3 regions of the Pseudomonas sp. NY15354 genome follow, and region 1 is predicted to be linked to each of the others. Evidence: predicted binding sites of a transcription regulator. Region 1 holds the regulator's gene; each other region holds the start of a gene.
What was found. Region 1 encodes FliA, which starts transcription of late flagellar genes. Its sites were predicted from a motif close to CTAAAGTTTNNNNNNNNNNNGCCGNTAA; they were not measured.
Positions count from the first base shown of each region.

Region 2: the regulator FliA is predicted to act here: its motif matches at 1,338-1,365, upstream of motA (flagellar motor stator protein MotA).
Region 3: the regulator FliA is predicted to act here: its motif matches at 2,493-2,520, upstream of ACNFCH_RS01625 (flagellar protein MotY).

Region 1 is NZ_JBLUPV010000006.1:104,595-110,008, reverse strand. Features, by position in the region: gene ACNFCH_RS08610 (chemotaxis response regulator protein-glutamate methylesterase) at 1-108, opposite strand, end outside; gene ACNFCH_RS08605 (chemotaxis protein CheA) at 154-2,382, opposite strand; gene ACNFCH_RS08600 (protein phosphatase CheZ) at 2,395-3,183, opposite strand; gene ACNFCH_RS08595 (chemotaxis response regulator CheY) at 3,202-3,576, opposite strand; gene fliA (RNA polymerase sigma factor FliA) at 3,681-4,421, opposite strand; gene fleN (flagellar synthesis regulator FleN) at 4,418-5,251, opposite strand; gene flhF (flagellar biosynthesis protein FlhF) at 5,340-5,414, opposite strand, start outside.
Region 2 is NZ_JBLUPV010000002.1:96,540-101,953, reverse strand. Features, by position in the region: gene ACNFCH_RS02390 (HDOD domain-containing protein) at 1-1,299, opposite strand, end outside; gene motA (flagellar motor stator protein MotA) at 1,430-2,281, shown strand; gene motB (flagellar motor protein MotB) at 2,285-3,319, shown strand; gene rsgA (small ribosomal subunit biogenesis GTPase RsgA) at 3,398-4,429, opposite strand; gene orn (oligoribonuclease) at 4,566-5,108, shown strand; gene ACNFCH_RS02365 (trimeric intracellular cation channel family protein) at 5,209-5,414, shown strand, end outside.
Region 3 is NZ_JBLUPV010000001.1:359,354-364,767, forward strand. Features, by position in the region: gene ACNFCH_RS01610 (peroxiredoxin) at 48-650, shown strand; gene rnt (ribonuclease T) at 712-1,323, opposite strand; gene pyrC (dihydroorotase) at 1,380-2,426, opposite strand; gene ACNFCH_RS01625 (flagellar protein MotY) at 2,557-3,534, shown strand; gene ACNFCH_RS01630 (argininosuccinate synthase) at 3,663-4,880, shown strand; gene ACNFCH_RS01635 (hypothetical protein) at 4,940-5,414, opposite strand, start outside.

The DNA of each region.
Region 1 (5,414 bases):
GTTGGTCGCGGTACCCACGACCTGGATAGTCGGGTCGGCCGAGAGAATTTCCGAGACGCGGCGGCGGAAGAAACCGGAATCATCCACCACCAGGACCTTGACTGCCATAAACACTCCATTAGGCGGCGCAACCGCCAAGGTGCGCCACCGAAATCAAATTCGCCGGGCGGCGTAACGCTTGAGCATGCTCGGCACGTCGAGGATCAACGCAATACGACCGTCGCCGGTGATGGTCGCGCCAGACATGCCCGGGGTGCCCTGGAGCATCTTGCCCAGCGGCTTGATCACCACCTCTTCCTGGCCCACCAACTGGTCGACCACGAAGCCAATACGCTGGGTGCCGACCGAAAGGATCACCACATGCCCTTCGCGCTGCTCCTCGTGCACCTGGTCCTGGACCAGCCAACGCTTGAGGTAGAACAGCGGCAGCGCCTTGTCGCGCACGATCACCACTTCCTGGCCGTCGACCACGTTGGTGCGTGACAGGTCCAGGTGGAAGATCTCGTTGACGTTGACCAGCGGGAAGGCGAACGCCTGGTTGCCCAGCATCACCATCAGGGTCGGCATGATCGCCAGGGTCAATGGCACCTTGATGACGATCTTCGAACCCTGGCCCTTGGCCGAGAAGATGTTGATCGAGCCGTTGAGCTGGGAAATCTTGGTCTTGACCACGTCCATGCCCACACCACGGCCGGACACGTCGGAGATCTCGGTCTTGGTGGAGAAGCCCGGGGCGAAGATCAGGTTGTAGCAGTCGGACTCGCTCAAGCGGTCGGCGGCATCCTTGTCCATCAGGCCCTTTTCGACAGCCTTGGCACGCAGGATGTTGGGGTCCATGCCTTTGCCGTCGTCGGAGATCGACAGCAAGATGTGATCGCCTTCCTGCTCAGCCGACAGCACCACGCGGCCGGTACGCGCCTTGCCAGTGCCTTCGCGCTCGTCAGGCATCTCGATGCCATGGTCGACGGCGTTGCGCACCAAGTGCACCAAGGGGTCGGCCAGAGCCTCGACGAGGTTCTTGTCCAGGTCGGTTTCCTCACCGACCAGCTCCAGGTTGATTTCCTTCTTGAGCTGGCGGGCCAGGTCGCGAACCAGGCGCGGGAAGCGGCCGAAGACTTTCTTGATCGGCTGCATGCGGGTCTTCATGACCGCGGTCTGCAAGTCGGCGGTGACCACGTCGAGGTTGGACACGGCCTTGGACATGGCCTCGTCACCGCTGTTCAGGCCCAGGCGTACCAGGCGGTTACGCACCAGCACCAGTTCGCCGACCATGTTCATGATCTCGTCCAGGCGCGCGGTATCGACCCGCACGGTGGTTTCCGCTTCGCTGGCCGTCGGTTTTTCGCCAGCTGGAGCCGCGGCGCGCGCGGGCGCGGCCGGCTTGGCCGCCGCAGGCTTGGCCACCGGTGCCGGTTCAGGCTTGGCGACAGGCTTGCTGTCGGCCTTGGCCATGGCAGAGGCGGTGGCAGCCACGGCCTCTGGCGCTACCACGGCCGCGTCACTGGAGAACTTGCCTTTGCCATGCAATTGATCCAGCAAGGCTTCGAACTCGTGCTCGGTGATGTCACCGCCATTGGCGCCCGCCTCGACCGGCGCTGGCGCTTGTGCCGTGGCGCCGGACAGCGCATCGGCGGCGAAGGTGCCCTTGCCGTGCAACTGGTCGAGCAACGCTTCGAATTCATCGTCGGTGATTTCATCGCTGGCCGGCGCCGCGACGCTGTCAGTCGGCATCGCAGCAGACGCCTGGCCAGAGAACTGCCCTTTGCCGTGCAACTGATCGAGCAGCGACTCGAACTCGGCATCGGTGATCTCGTCGCTGTCGCTGCCCGCGACCTCGCCTGTCACCTGCTCGGCGGCCTCGGCCTGGGCCTTTACCGCATCGAGCGAATCGAGCAGTTGTTCGAACTCGCTGTCGGTGATGTCGGGCTCCACAGCAGGCTCGGCTTCGACAACGGCCGGCGCTGGCGCGACAGGCGCTGGGGCTTCGGCACCGGCCGGCTCGGCCAGGCGCGACAGCGCAGCCAGCAGCTCGGGCGTGGCCGGGGTGATGTCGCTGCGCTCGCGGACCTGGCCAAACATGCTGTTGACCGTATCCAGTGCCTCGAGCACCACATCCATCAATTCCGCGTCGACCCGGCGCTCACCTTTGCGCAGGATGTCGAACACGTTCTCGGCGATATGGCAGCACTCCACCAGCTCATTGAGCTGAAGGAAGCCGGCGCCCCCTTTTACAGTGTGAAAACCGCGGAAGATCGCATTGAGCAGGTCCGCATCTTCAGGTCGGCTTTCCAGCTCGACCAGTTGCTCGGACAGTTGCTCGAGGATTTCGCCGGCCTCTACCAGGAAATCCTGGAGGATTTCTTCATCGGCGCCGAAGCTCATTGAACGTGCTCCCTAAAAACCCAGGCTGGACAGCAAATCGTCGACGTCGTCCTGACCGGACACGACATCTTCACGCTTATCGGCATGAATCTGCGGACCTTCACCCCGAGTCGGATGTTTTTCTTGATCTTTTTCAGCACGCAGCTGCTGGTGGTCATGTTCGATACCGGCAAAACGGTCGACCTGGCTGGCCATCAGCACGAGCTTGAGCAGATTGCTTTCGACTTCGGTGACCAGCGCGGTCACCCGTTTGATCACCTGGCCGGTGAGGTCTTGGTAGTCCTGGGCCAACAGGATGTCGTTGAGATGGCCGGCGACCTTGCGGTTCCCTTCGGCGCTTTGCGTCAGGAAACTGTCGACGCGCTTGACCAGGTCACGAAACTCCGGCGCTGCCACTTCGCGGCGCATGAAGCGCTGCCAGTCGGCGCTCAGGTTCTGGGCCTCGGTTTGCAGGTCGTTGAGCAGCGGCGTGCTCGCCTCCACCAGGTCCATGGTGCGGTTGGCCGCGCCTTCGGTCAGCTTGACCACATAGGACAAGCGCTCGGTGGCGTCGGTGATCTGCGACACTTCCTCGGCCTGCGGCATGCGCGGGTCGATCTGGAAGCTGACGATCGCACTGTGCAGCTCGCGGGTGAGCTTGCCGACTTCCTGGTACAGGCCACGGTCACGGGTCTGGTTCAGCTGATGGATCAGCTGCACCGCCTCGCCGAACCGGCCGTGCTCGAGGCTCTCGACCAGTTCCTGGGCATGTTTCTTCAGGGTCGACTCGAACTCCCCCAACGATGTGTTCATTTGCTCCATGGCGCCCCCTGACGTGACTCAGCCGTTGACGCGTTCGAAGATCTTCTCGATCTTCTCCTTGAGCACCTGGGCGGTGAAAGGCTTGACCACATAGCCGTTGACCCCGGCCTGGGCCGCTTCGATGATCTGGTCGCGCTTGGCTTCTGCGGTCACCATCAGCACCGGCATGCCCTTGAGGCGATCATGGGCACGGACCTTGCGCAGCAGGTCGATGCCAGACATGCCAGGCATGTTCCAGTCGGTCACGAGGAAGTCGTAGTGGCCGTTTTCCAGCATCGGCAACGCCGTGGTGCCGTCATCGGCCTCCTCGGTGTTGGTGAAGCCCAGGTCACGCAACAGGTTCTTGATGATCCGCCGCATCGTCGAAAAGTCGTCAACGATGAGGATTTTCATGTCTTTGTTCAATTAGACCTCCAAGCAGTCTTAAACGCGCCCGGCCCCCGGACGCGCATTCAATCAATTCGGTACAACATCCAACGACGGTGGCGAACCCTGGCTCAACGTGCCCGCCATTCCCCGAGACGGCTGCGCAGGCGCGCGGCGCACTGGCTGTGCAACTGGCTGACACGCGACTCGCTGACCCCAAGCACCTCACCGATTTCCTTGAGGTTCAGCTCCTCGTCGTAGTACAGCGCCAGCACCAGACGCTCACGCTCCGGCAAGTTGGCGATGGCCTCGGTCAACGCGGCCTGGAAGCGCTCGTCTTCCAGATCCCGCGAGGGTTCCAGCTGGCCACTGGCGCCATCCTCATGCAGCCCTTCGTGCTCGCCGTCCTGCAGGAGGTCGTCGAAGCTGAACAGGCGACTGCCCAGGGTGTCGTTCAGAATCCCGTAATAATCATCGAGACTCAATTGGAGTTCGGCAGCAACTTCATGATCTTTAGCGTCGCGACCGGTTCTGGCCTCCACGGCGCGTATCGCGTCGCTGACCATGCGGGTATTGCGGTGTACCGAGCGCGGTGCCCAATCCCCCTTGCGCACCTCGTCGAGCATGGCTCCGCGAATGCGGATGCCGGCATAGGTTTCGAAGCTCGCGCCCTTGCTGGCATCGTATTTATTGGCCACTTCCAGCAGGCCGATCATGCCCGCCTGGATCAGGTCCTCGACCTGCACGTTGGCCGGCAGGCGCGCCAGCAGGTGGTAGGCGATGCGCTTGACCAACGGGGCATAACGTTCGACCAGTTCGTACTGGGCATCGCGCGCCGCCCGGCTGTACATCTTGAAACCGCTCGCATTCATAGTACCGGTCCTGCGCTGGTAGGCTGCACCAGACGCTCGACGAAAAACTCCAGATGCCCGCGCGGGTTGGCAGGCAGCGGCCAGCTGTCGACCTTCTGCGCGATGGCCTTGAACGCCAGCGCACACTTGGATCGAGGGAAGGCCTCGTAGACCGCCCGCTGCTTCTGCACCGCCTTGCGCACACATTCGTCGTAAGGCACGGCACCGACGTATTGTAGGGCGACGTCCAGGAAGCGATCCGTGACCTTGGTCAACTTGGCAAACAGGTTGCGTCCTTCCTGCGGGCTCTGCGCCATGTTGGCCAGGACCCGGAAGCGGTTCATGCCGTAGTCGCGGTTGAGCAGCTTGATCAAGGCGTAGGCGTCGGTGATCGAGGTCGGCTCGTCGCAGACCACCAGCAGCACTTCCTGCGCGGCGCGCACGAAGCTCACCACCGAGTCCCCGATCCCCGCGGCGGTATCGATCACCAGCACATCGAGGTTGTCGCCGATCTCGCTGAAGGCCTGGATCAGCCCGGCATGCTGGGCCGGCGCCAAGTGCACCATGTTCTGGGTGCCGGAGGCGGCCGGCACGATGCGCACACCACCCGGCCCCTGCAGCAGCACATCGCGCAGCTCGCAGCGCCCTTCGATGACATCGGCCAGGGTACGCTTGGGCGAAAGCCCCAGCAGGACGTCGACGTTGGCCAGGCCCAGGTCGGCGTCCAGCAACATGACCCGGCGGCCGAGTTCGGCCAGCGCCAGGGACAGGTTCACTGAAACGTTGGTCTTGCCCACGCCACCTTTACCGCCGGTCACGGCGATCACCTGTACGGGATGCATGCTACCCATGTTTGTTCTTTACCTTGTCTCGGGGCCCAGGCCACATGAGGCGCCGAACCCGGCGCCCCTGATGTAGGTACTTTGCGCTGTCCATTCGTCAACCCGCACGCTTGCCTGGGTTGTGGTAGAGATCAGCGAACATGTCGGCCATCGCCTCTTCGCTGGGCTCGTC
Region 2 (5,414 bases), on a different contig from region 1:
CAGTTGCGCCGCCTGCCCCATCAACCGTTGCAACAGTTTGCTCTGGGCCAGTGGCAGCACGAGCGAGGCCGCTTCCTGGGGCAGGCCGGCGGTCTGTTGCACGCGCAGGCATTCATTGGTTTTGTCGAGCGCCAGCAGCATGATCCGCTGCATCCCACAGGCCAGCAGGGCTTCGCGGGCCTGAGTGCTGAGATGGAGGCTGGTGGTGAACGGGCTGGGTTGGGTCAGCAACTCGGCGCACACCGTGCGCCAATGCTCGAGGTCCTGGCTGGTGGGCGGCTCGGGCGTGAGCATGTCCGGATGCGGACGGCGCTGATGCCAGGGCCAGAGCAGGGCTTCGGCCGGATGGAACAAGGCGTGTCGGGCATGATGCCGGGCGCTGGCCGCCGCTTGCTGGTGAATTTGCTGCTGGACATCATCGAGCGAGGTCTGCAGGTACAACGCCGTCAGCAATTGCCAGCGCAGCAGGTGGGGATTGTCCCAGCCCACCTGCGCCGCCAAGGCCAGGCCGTTGGCCAGCAGCACGGTGTTGGCGGGTTGGTTGAACCAGCGGCGTAGCCCAGGCTCTTCGTCCAGCCGCTGCTGTTGGGTGAGGGCATCCTGCTCGCGTGCGATGCTCAGGACCTGGGCCAATTGTTCGCGCTCATCGAGCAGCAGGCGATAGCCCTGGGTCACCCAGCCGGGCAGACGCCATTGCTCGGCCATGGCTTGGCACAGGGTCACAATGCGCACGCCGAACAGCTCGTGCTCCACCTCGGCTGCATCCTCGCCTTTGTGGATGACCCGCAGTTCCCAGGCATCGAGCAGCTTGGGATAGGCCAAGGCCAGGGGCCAGAGCGGTGACAGGAACAACAGGCTGCCCCAGTGGATTTCCTGCCACAACCGGGCCAGGCGGCTGGCGAACAGGCCGCTGGCCTGTTGGGCGGCGTGCTGGCTGATCAGCAGGAACTGACGCAGCACGGGCGGAATGTCTTCGCCAGGTACGGCTGGCAGACGTGCCAGCAGGCTCGCGCTGCGGGCCAGGCCCAGGCGGTTGAGAGCGACTTCCAGGCTTTCGGCGGGTTCTGCCTGGCTGGCGTTGGCCGGATGGTTCGCCTCGCGCATCACCGAAAGCACCAGAGCAGGGCTGTCCTGCATCAGTTCGGCGATGTCGCGCAGGGAGCGACGGCTATCGTTGATGGCGGCCAGCACCCGGTCGTGACTCTCCTTGGGGACTGGCAGGCGGATGCCATCGAGCAGTTTTACCCAGGCATCGAGCGTAGGTGGAATCTGGCTTGGTACCTTAGCGTCCATTGGCATTTTGACATCAGTCCGAACTGGCTTTTCGCATTTTGTGCCTATAGTCTGGCGCAGTTCTGTCGATAAGTAGAAGAAGAGTTTTAAAGCTCCCGCCCCTGACCCTGTCCACCACAGCAAGTGCTTTGAACCTATGGCTAAAATTATCGGCATCATCGTCGTATTCGCGAGCGTGCTCGGCGGCTACGTGCTTTCCCACGGCAAGATCGCGGCGCTGATCCAGCCGTTCGAAGTGCTGATCATCGGCGGTGCGGCCTTCGGTGCGTTCCTTCAGGCCAACCCTGGTCACATGACCATGCATGTGATCAAGAAGTCGCTGAAGATGTTCGGCACCCGTTTCACCCATACCTTCTATCTGGAGGTGCTGGGCCTGGTCTACGAGATCCTCAACAAGAGCCGCCGCGAAGGCATGATGGCCATCGAAGGCGATATCGAAGACCCGGCAGCCAGCCCCATCTTCGCCAAATACCCTGCTGTGCTGGGCGACGAGCGCATGACCGCGTTCATCTGCGATTACCTGCGCATCATGTCCACCGGCAACATGGCGCCCCATGAACTCGAAGGCCTGTTCGACATGGAACTGCTGAACATGAAGGAAGAGCTCGAGCATCCTTCCCATGCAGTAACAGGCATTGCCGATGGTATGCCTGGCTTCGGTATCGTGGCTGCGGTTCTGGGTATCGTCGTGACCATGGCGTCGCTGGGTGATGGCGACCAGAAATCCATCGGTCTGCACGTGGGCGCGGCACTGGTGGGTACGTTCTTCGGTATTCTCGCGGCCTACGGCTTCTTTGGCCCGTTGGCCAACGCGCTGCGTCATGACGCGAAGGAAGAGCTGAACGTCTACGAGGCCATCAAGGCGTCGCTGGTGGCCTCGGCCTCTGGCATGCCGCCATCGCTGGCGGTGGAGTTCGGGCGCAAGGTGCTTTACCCGGCGCATCGTCCAAGCTTCGCCGAGCTGGAACAAGCGGTTCGCGGTCGCTAAGTCATGGAGAACAATCAGCCCATCATCGTCAAGCGCGTCAAGCGCTTTGGCGACGGTCACCACGGCGGCGCCTGGAAGATCGCCTTCGCCGACTTCGCCACCGCGATGATGGCGTTCTTTCTGGTGCTCTGGCTGCTGTCCACGGCCACGCCTGAGCAGAAGATCGCCATCGCCGGCTATTTCAAGGACCCAATAGGCTTCTCCGAGAGCGGCACGCCCTACGTCATTGACCTGGGCGGTTCGCCACAACTGGCGCCGGAGAAAACCATCAATCCGGAAGAAAAATCCGAGCCGACCCCAGACACCAGCATCCAACTGGACAAGGACAAGGTCGAGACCTTGGCCGAGCAGGTCGAGCAGGAGCGCCTGCAGTTGCTGTTGCAAGAGCTGCAGAACAAGGTCGAGGAAAACCCGCAACTGCAGAAGTTCAAGGACCAGATCCTGTTCGAGATCACCCAGGACGGCCTGCGCATCCAGATCATGGATGCCGAGAACCGGCCGATGTTCGACCTGGGCAGCGCCCGTCTGCAGCCGTACTTCGAGGACATCCTGCTGGCCATGGCTGACACCATCAAGGCCGTGCCGAACAAGATCAGCATCAGTGGCCACACCGATGCCAAGCCCTATGCCGGCACCGGCGAGTTCGGTAACTGGGAGCTGTCGGCCAACCGTGCCAACGCGGCCCGACGTGCGCTGGTGGCCGGAGGCTATCCGGATGAGCAGGTCGCACGCGTGGTGGGTTACGCCTCCTCGTCGCTGTTTGACCGCAAGGACCCGTTCAACCCGGTCAACCGCCGCATCGACATCATCGTCCTGACCAAGAAGGCTCAGCGCAGCATCGAAGGCGAGCAGAGCGCGCCGGATGCCCCGGCGCCTACCGAGCAAACGCCCCCTGTCAACGGCACACCTGGCGCCAGCGCGCCAGCCACGCCGGGCCAGGGCGATACGGCCCAGGCGCCGATGCAGCCGCGTGAACTGCGTCAGAAGCTGAACATCTTTGAAGATGGCGTTTTGAAAATGGACAACACCCAGGAGTGAGGCCTGGGCTGGGCTAGTCGACACAAGGCCGCTCCTGCAATCACTGCAGGAGCGGCCTTTTTGTCATCGAGGGGTGGCTCAGTAGGTGTCTTGCGGCAGGCTGGCGATGATCGAGCGGTAGCTGTTCATCCGCTGTGGCTTGATACGCCCGTCATCCAAGGCCTGGAGCAAGGCACAGCCAGGCTCTCGGTCGTGCTTGCAGTCGCGGAAGCGGCAATGACCGAGCAGCTCGCGGAACTCGATGAAGCCGGCCTCGACATCGTCACGGCTGACATGCCCCAGGCCGAACTCGCGGATACCCGGCGAGTCGATCAGGTCACCCCCGTTGGGGAAGTGGTACAGGCGGGCCGTGGTGGTAGTGTGCGTGCCCTGCCCGGACCATTCGGACAGATCGCCCACACGGGTCCTGACCTCTGGCAGCAGGCTGTTGACCAGCGATGACTTGCCGACCCCGGACTGGCCGACGAACACACTGATGTGCTTGTCCAGCGTCTGTTGCAGGCGCTGCATACCCTCGCCCTGATGAGCCGACACTTCCAGCAGGGGATAACCCAGGTCGCGGTAGACGGCCAGCAGAGCCTCGATGGTCGGGCCGTTCTGCTCGTCGATCAGGTCCGCCTTGTTCAGCAGCAAGAGAGGACGGATACCGGCATGTTCGGCAGCGACCAGATAACGGTCGATCAGGTTGGCCTGGGGCTCGGGGGCAGGCGCGAAGACGATCACGATCAGATCGACATTCGCCGCCACGGGCTTGAGCTGACCATGGTTGTTCGGTCGACACAGTTCGGCGGTGCGGGGCATCTGCGCGACGATGACGCCGTTGCCTTGGTTGCCCGCGCGCCATACCACCCGGTCGCCGGTGACCAGTGCCGGCAGGTTGGCCCGCAGGTGGCAGCGAAACACCTGGCCCATCGCCTCGCCATCCTGCGCCTCGACCTCCACCTGCACGCCGAAGTGAGCGATCACCAGCCCCAACTGTTCAGGGCCCAGATCACCCCCTTCCAATTCCTGCAAGGCATGTTGCTCACGTTTGGCGGCGCGAGCGGCGCGCTCGCCCTGGATTTTTTCGATACGCCAGTTCTGGCGACGGTTGAGCTGGCGTTTGGCCATGAATGATCCGTGTTGGCGGGGCAGAAAGAAAAACGGCTGGCAGTTTAGCATGGACCATCCCGTCCCTTGTGTTGGCGTTTGCGCCACGAAAGCCGCGTCGTGGGCTAAAATGACGGCCTATTCGAGGAGCCCCTTCATGCAAAACGCACAGAACCTGATCTGGATCGATCTTGAAATGACCGGTCTGGATCCGGACAACGATGTCATCATCGAGATGGCGACCATTGTCACCGACAGTGAACTCAACACCTTGGCTGAAGGTCCGGTGATCGCCATTCATCACAGCGACGAAGTGCTGGCACGTATGGACGACTGGAACACTCGTACCCATGGTGCTTCCGGCCTGACCCAGCGTGTGCGCGAGAGCCGTATCGACATGGCCGAGGCCGAGGCGCAGACCCTGGCCTTCCTCGAGCAGTGGGTGCCCAAAGGCAAATCGCCGATCTGCGGCAACAGCATCTGCCAGGACCGCCGCTTCCTTTATCGCCATATGCCCAAGCTCGAAGGGTTCTTCCACTACCGCAACCTGGACGTCTCCACCCTCAAGGAACTGGCCGCACGCTGGGCCCCGCAGGTGCGTGACAGCTTCAAGAAGGGTGGGACCCATCTCGCGTTGGACGACATTCGCGAGTCAATCGCCGAGTTGCGTCACTACCGCGAACACTTCATCAAACTCTAAAATTTCAAGCCTCGAGCCAAGCAAAACGCCACAGCGGCTGAAGGGACAGCCCGCGGTGGCGTTTTGCTTGGCGCTTACCGCTTACTTTCGGACATGCACCATGTTGTTGATGCTCTACCTTGTCGCCATCACCGCTGAAGCCATGACTGGCGCGCTTTCCGCGGGGCGCCGCGGCATGGACTGGTTTGGCGTGGTGCTGATCGCTTGCGTCACTGCGCTGGGTGGTGGATCGGTGCGAGATGTACTGCTTGGGCACTACCCGCTGACCTGGGTGAAGCACCCGGAGTACCTGGTGCTGACCAGTTT
Region 3 (5,414 bases), on a different contig from region 1:
TCCGCCCACCCAGGCATCGGTATTTCATCACCCTCAGGAGATCACGAATGAGCGTACTCGTTGGTAAACAAGCCCCTGACTTCACCGTCCCAGCCGTGCTGGGCAACGGCGAAATCGTCGACAGCTTCAACCTGGCTTCGGCCATCAAAGGCAAGTACGGCCTGGTATTCTTCTACCCGCTGGACTTCACCTTCGTCTGCCCGTCCGAGCTGATCGCCCTGGACCACCGCATCCCTGACTTCCAGGCGCGCGGCGTGGAAGTGATCGGCGTGTCGATCGACTCGCACTTCACCCACAACGCCTGGCGTAACACCCCGGTCGACAAAGGCGGCATCGGCCAGGTCAAGTACACCCTGGCAGCTGACATCGCCCACGACATCTGCAAGGCCTATGACGTCGAGTCCGAAGGCGGTGTTGCCTTCCGTGGCGCCTTCCTGATCGACAAGAACGGCGTCGTCCGTTCGCAGATCGTCAACGACCTGCCACTGGGCCGTAACATGGACGAACTGCTGCGCCTGGTCGACGCTCTGCAATTCCACGAAGAGCACGGCGAAGTCTGCCCTGCCAACTGGAAGAAAGGCGACAAAGGCATGACCGCTTCGCCGGAAGGCGTCGCTGCCTACCTGAGCGAGAACGCTGGCAAGCTGTAATTGTCACGCGCATAAAAAAACCGGCCTTCGTGGCCGGTTTTTTTATGCGTTGGGTTCGAGCTCAATCATTGAAGTCGCGCCAGCCGCCCATTTCCTTCCAGCGGTTGACGATGCCGCAGAACAACTCGGCGGTTTTCTCCGTGTCGTAGCGGGCAGAGTGGGCCTCACGACCATCGAAGTCGATGTCGGCGCTCTGGCAGGCCCGTGCCAACACGGTCTGGCCGTAGGCCAGGCCGGCCAGGGTGGCCGTGTCGAAGCTGGAGAACGGGTGGAACGGATTGCGTTTGAGGTCGGTGCGTGCCACCGCGGCATTGAGGAAGTTCAGGTCGAAGCTGCTGTTGTGCCCGACCAGAATTGCCCGTTTGCAGCCATTGGCCTTCAACGCCTTGCGCACGCCGCGGAAGATGTCGGTGAGCGCAGTTTCCTCGCTAACCGCCATGCGCAGCGGGTGGTCCAGCTTGATACCGGTAAACTCCAAGGCAGCCGGCTCGATGTTGGCCCCTTCGAACGGCTCGACCCGGTAGAAGTAGGTGTGCTCCGGGAACAGGAAGCCCTTTTCGTCCATGCCGATGGTGACTGCGGCGATTTCCAGCAATGCATCGGTCGCACTGTTGAATCCGCCGGTTTCAACGTCCACCACGACGGGCAGGTAACCGCGGAAACGCTCGGCCATCGGATGGCGAGCGCCGCCGCCTTGACCTTCCTGGTCCTCTTCGTAGAACGCTTCGCTCACGCCTGGCCCTCCAGCAGACGCCAGCGCAGCTTCTCGCCCGCGCGCAGGGGAATCACAGTGTTGTCGCCCAGTGGCAGGCTGTCCGGAGCAGTCCACTCCTCGCGAACCAGGGTAATGGTGTCGGTGTTCGCCGGCAGGCCGTAGAAGGCCGGGCCGTGCAGGCTGGCGAAGCCTTCCAGCTTGTCCAGGGCATTACGCTGCTCGAACGCCTCGGCATACAGCTCGATGGCGGCATAGGCGGTGTAGCAGCCGGCGCACCCGCAAGCGGCTTCCTTGGCGTGACGGGCGTGTGGCGCCGAGTCGGTCCCCAGGAAGAACTTGCTGTTGCCGCTGGTGGCCGCGTCCAGCAGGGCCACCTGATGGGTGTTGCGCTTGAGGATCGGCAGGCAATAGAAGTGCGGACGGATCCCGCCCACCAACATGTGGTTGCGGTTGTACAGCAGGTGCTGGGCGGTGATGGTCGCGCCGACGTTGGCCGGGGCCTGCAGGACGAACTGCGCGGCGTCGGCGGTGGTGATGTGCTCGAACACCACCTTCAGGGTCGGGAAACGCTCGACCAGGCGAACCAGGTGCTCGTCGATGAAGCGCTTCTCGCGGTCGAACACATCGACTTCGGCACGGGTCACCTCACCGTGCACCAACAGCGGCATGCCGGTCTCGGCCAGGGCTTCGAGCGCTGGTGTGATGTTGTCCAGGCTGGTCACGCCCGAGTCGGAGTTGGTGGTGGCGCCGGCCGGGTACATCTTGGCGGCATACACGAATCCGCTGGCCTTGGCCGCGCGGATGTCCTCGGCGCTGGTTCGGTCGGTGAGGTACAGCACCATCAACGGCTCGAAGCGGCTGCCGGCCGGACGCGCGGCCAGGATGCGCTCACGATACGCACCGGCCTCGACGGCATTGCGGACCGGCGGGACGAGGTTGGGCATGATGATGGCGCGGGCGAAGGTGCGCGCCACATCGCCAACGGTATGGGGCAGGACGGCACCATCGCGCAGATGGATGTGCCAGTCGTCGGGACGCAGGAGGGTCAGGCGATCGGACATTGGGGATTCCAGGCGGGTCGAACTCAAGCCCCCATGCTACCGGAAAACCCTGGTGCGAGCACGGCTATCAAGTTTTCGCGCAAGCGTCCGATAGCTTGCAGGTAAGCCGTCAGAATCAGTGGAGCCGCCCGTGCGCCAGCGTTACCTAGCCCTGTTCACCTTGCTTGCCAGCCTGCCGGCCGGGGCATTGACCTTCCAGACTCGCGTGGAGAACGTTACCTGGAACGTCGAGGGGGACCAGTTCGAATGTCGCCTTGTCCAGCCGATCGACGGTTTTGGCAGCGGTGAGTTCGTGCGCAGGGCCGGTGAGCAGCCGATCTTCCAGTTGCGCTCGCACACCAATGCGCTGGGCGCGGGGGGCGCGACGCTGTTGGCCGCGGCTGCGCCGTGGCAGCCCGGACGCGGCGATATCAACCTCGGCTCGGTGCGCATGGGCCGTACCGGCGTGCTGTTCACCTCGACCCAGGGCCAGGCCAGTCGCTTGATCAATGGCTTGCTCGATGGGCGCAGCACAGTGGTGCGCAACTACACCGGCGAAGGTGGCAGGCCCATGGAAGTGCGTGTGCTGCCTGTCAGCTTCGCCAAGGCATATGGCGACTACCAAGTGTGCGCCAGCAAATTGTTGCCGATGAACTTCGATCAGATCCGCCAGACCCAGGTAGGCTTCCCTCGCGGCATCGAGCTGGACAGCTCGGCCAGGGCACGTCTGGACGTGATCCTGGACTATCTCAAGGCCGATCCGTCGGTGAACCACATCGAGCTCGATGGCCACTCCGACAACAGCGGCAATCGCTTGACCAACCGGGACACCTCACGGCGCCGGGCGCTGGCGGTTGCCGATTACCTCAAGGCCCATGGCGTGCCAGAGGAGCAGATCACCGTGCGCTTCCACGGCGAGCGTTACCCGCTGGCCAAGAACAACAGCGCCGCCAACCGCGCACGCAATCGCCGGGTGAACATCCAGCTGGACCGTGTCACGCCCGTCGAAAAGCCGGTGGAAAAAGCGCCTGAAAAACCCACGCTACAGCCGCCGGCAGCCCCTGCCGCCACGCCTCCAGCAGCACCGGCGGCCGCTGCGCCGCGTCCAGTTGCCGGCAAAACCGCCTGAATGCGACCGCTGGTCGCGGTCTTGACCGTTACTGTCGCTTTGTCGTCACAAGCTGTCGCCCCATTGTAAATATTTCAGTGGGGCCGGTAGAATCAACCGCTTTCCGTACAACCCCGTGGAGTGATGGCATGGCGGACGTAAAAAAGGTCGTACTGGCGTATTCCGGCGGCCTTGATACTTCGGTGATTCTCAAGTGGCTGCAGGATACCTACAACTGCGAAGTGGTGACCTTCACCGCTGACCTGGGGCAGGGCGAAGAGGTCGAGCCGGCCCGCGCCAAGGCCCAGGCGATGGGCGTGAAAGAAATCTACATCGACGACCTGCGCGAAGAGTTCGTGCGTGATTTCGTTTTCCCGATGTTCCGCGCCAACACCGTCTACGAAGGCGAGTACCTGCTGGGTACTTCCATCGCCCGCCCGCTGATCGCCAAGCGTCTGATCGAAATCGCCAACGAAACTGGCGCCGATGCCATTTCCCACGGTGCCACCGGCAAGGGTAACGACCAGGTGCGCTTCGAGCTGGGCGCCTATGCGCTCAAGCCAGGCGTCAAGGTCATCGCACCATGGCGTGAGTGGGATCTGCTGTCCCGCGAGAAGCTGATGGACTACGCCGAAAAGCACGGCATTCCGATCGAGCGCCACGGCAAGAAGAAGTCGCCGTACTCGATGGACGCCAACCTGCTGCACATCTCCTACGAAGGCGGTGTCCTGGAAGATACCTGGACCGAGCACGAGGAAGACATGTGGCGCTGGAGTGTCTCTCCGGAGAACGCCCCAGATCAGGCTACCTACATCGAACTGACCTACCGCAACGGTGATATCGTCGCTATCGACGGCGTCGAGATGACCCCCGCCACCGTGCTGGCCGAGCTGAACCGTATCGGCGGCGCCAACGGCATCGGTCGTCTGGACATCGTCGAGAACCGCTACGTGGGCATGAAGTCCCGCGGTTGCTACGAAACCCCTGGCGGCACCATCATGCTCAAGGCCCACCGTGCCATCGAATCGATCACCCTGGACCGCGAAGTCGCTCACCTGAAAGATGAGCTGATGCCGAAGTACGCCAGCCTGATCTACACCGGCTACTGGTGGAGCCCGGAGCGTCTGATGCTGCAACAGATGATCGACGCCTCCCAGACCAACGTTAACGGCGTTGTCCGCTTGAAGCTGTACAAGGGCAACGTCATCGTCGTCGGTCGCAAGTCGGACGATTCGCTGTTCGATGCCAATATCGCGACTTTCGAAGAAGATGGCGGCGCCTACAACCAGGCCGATGCTGCAGGCTTCATCAAGCTCAACGCCCTGCGTATGCGCATCGCTGCCAACAAGGGTCGTTCACTGCTCTGATCCTTGCGAGTACCTTGAAAACCCCGGCCCTGCGCCGGGGTTTTTTTTTGGCCTGGACTTCAGGAGGGATCACGTTTTTCGTCAGTGCCCAGAGCGCTGACCGAAAGATTGATGCGAACACGGGTATCCAGGTTGTCGAGAATCCAGCTGCGGGGGAGGGCATGAGACTGGGTGAGAGCATGCAGAATATGGGTTTCGATGATCTTGCGCGTGTCCGGGCCGCAGAGGGTGATGCTTATGGTTTGTACCGGCACTGGTGTTGTCGAGGGCGATCGCGCTGGCAAGACGTTTTCAGGCGCTCGTGCAAGGGAGGTATGTATGTCGGTCTTTTCCCCTGCCTCCGGGGGAGGTGGCTGGTACAAGGATTGATTGTTGAAGTTCAAAGTCAGGAAAAACAACATGGTCAGGAAGAAGGGAAAGCCCACTAGGAACCAGGTGTAGATTTCCTGGCTGTTCTCGCTGAGAAACGGCAGCGTTGCCAGTGCAGAGGCTTCGATGACGCCAGCGAAGATGGCGATGATTGCCAAAGGGCTG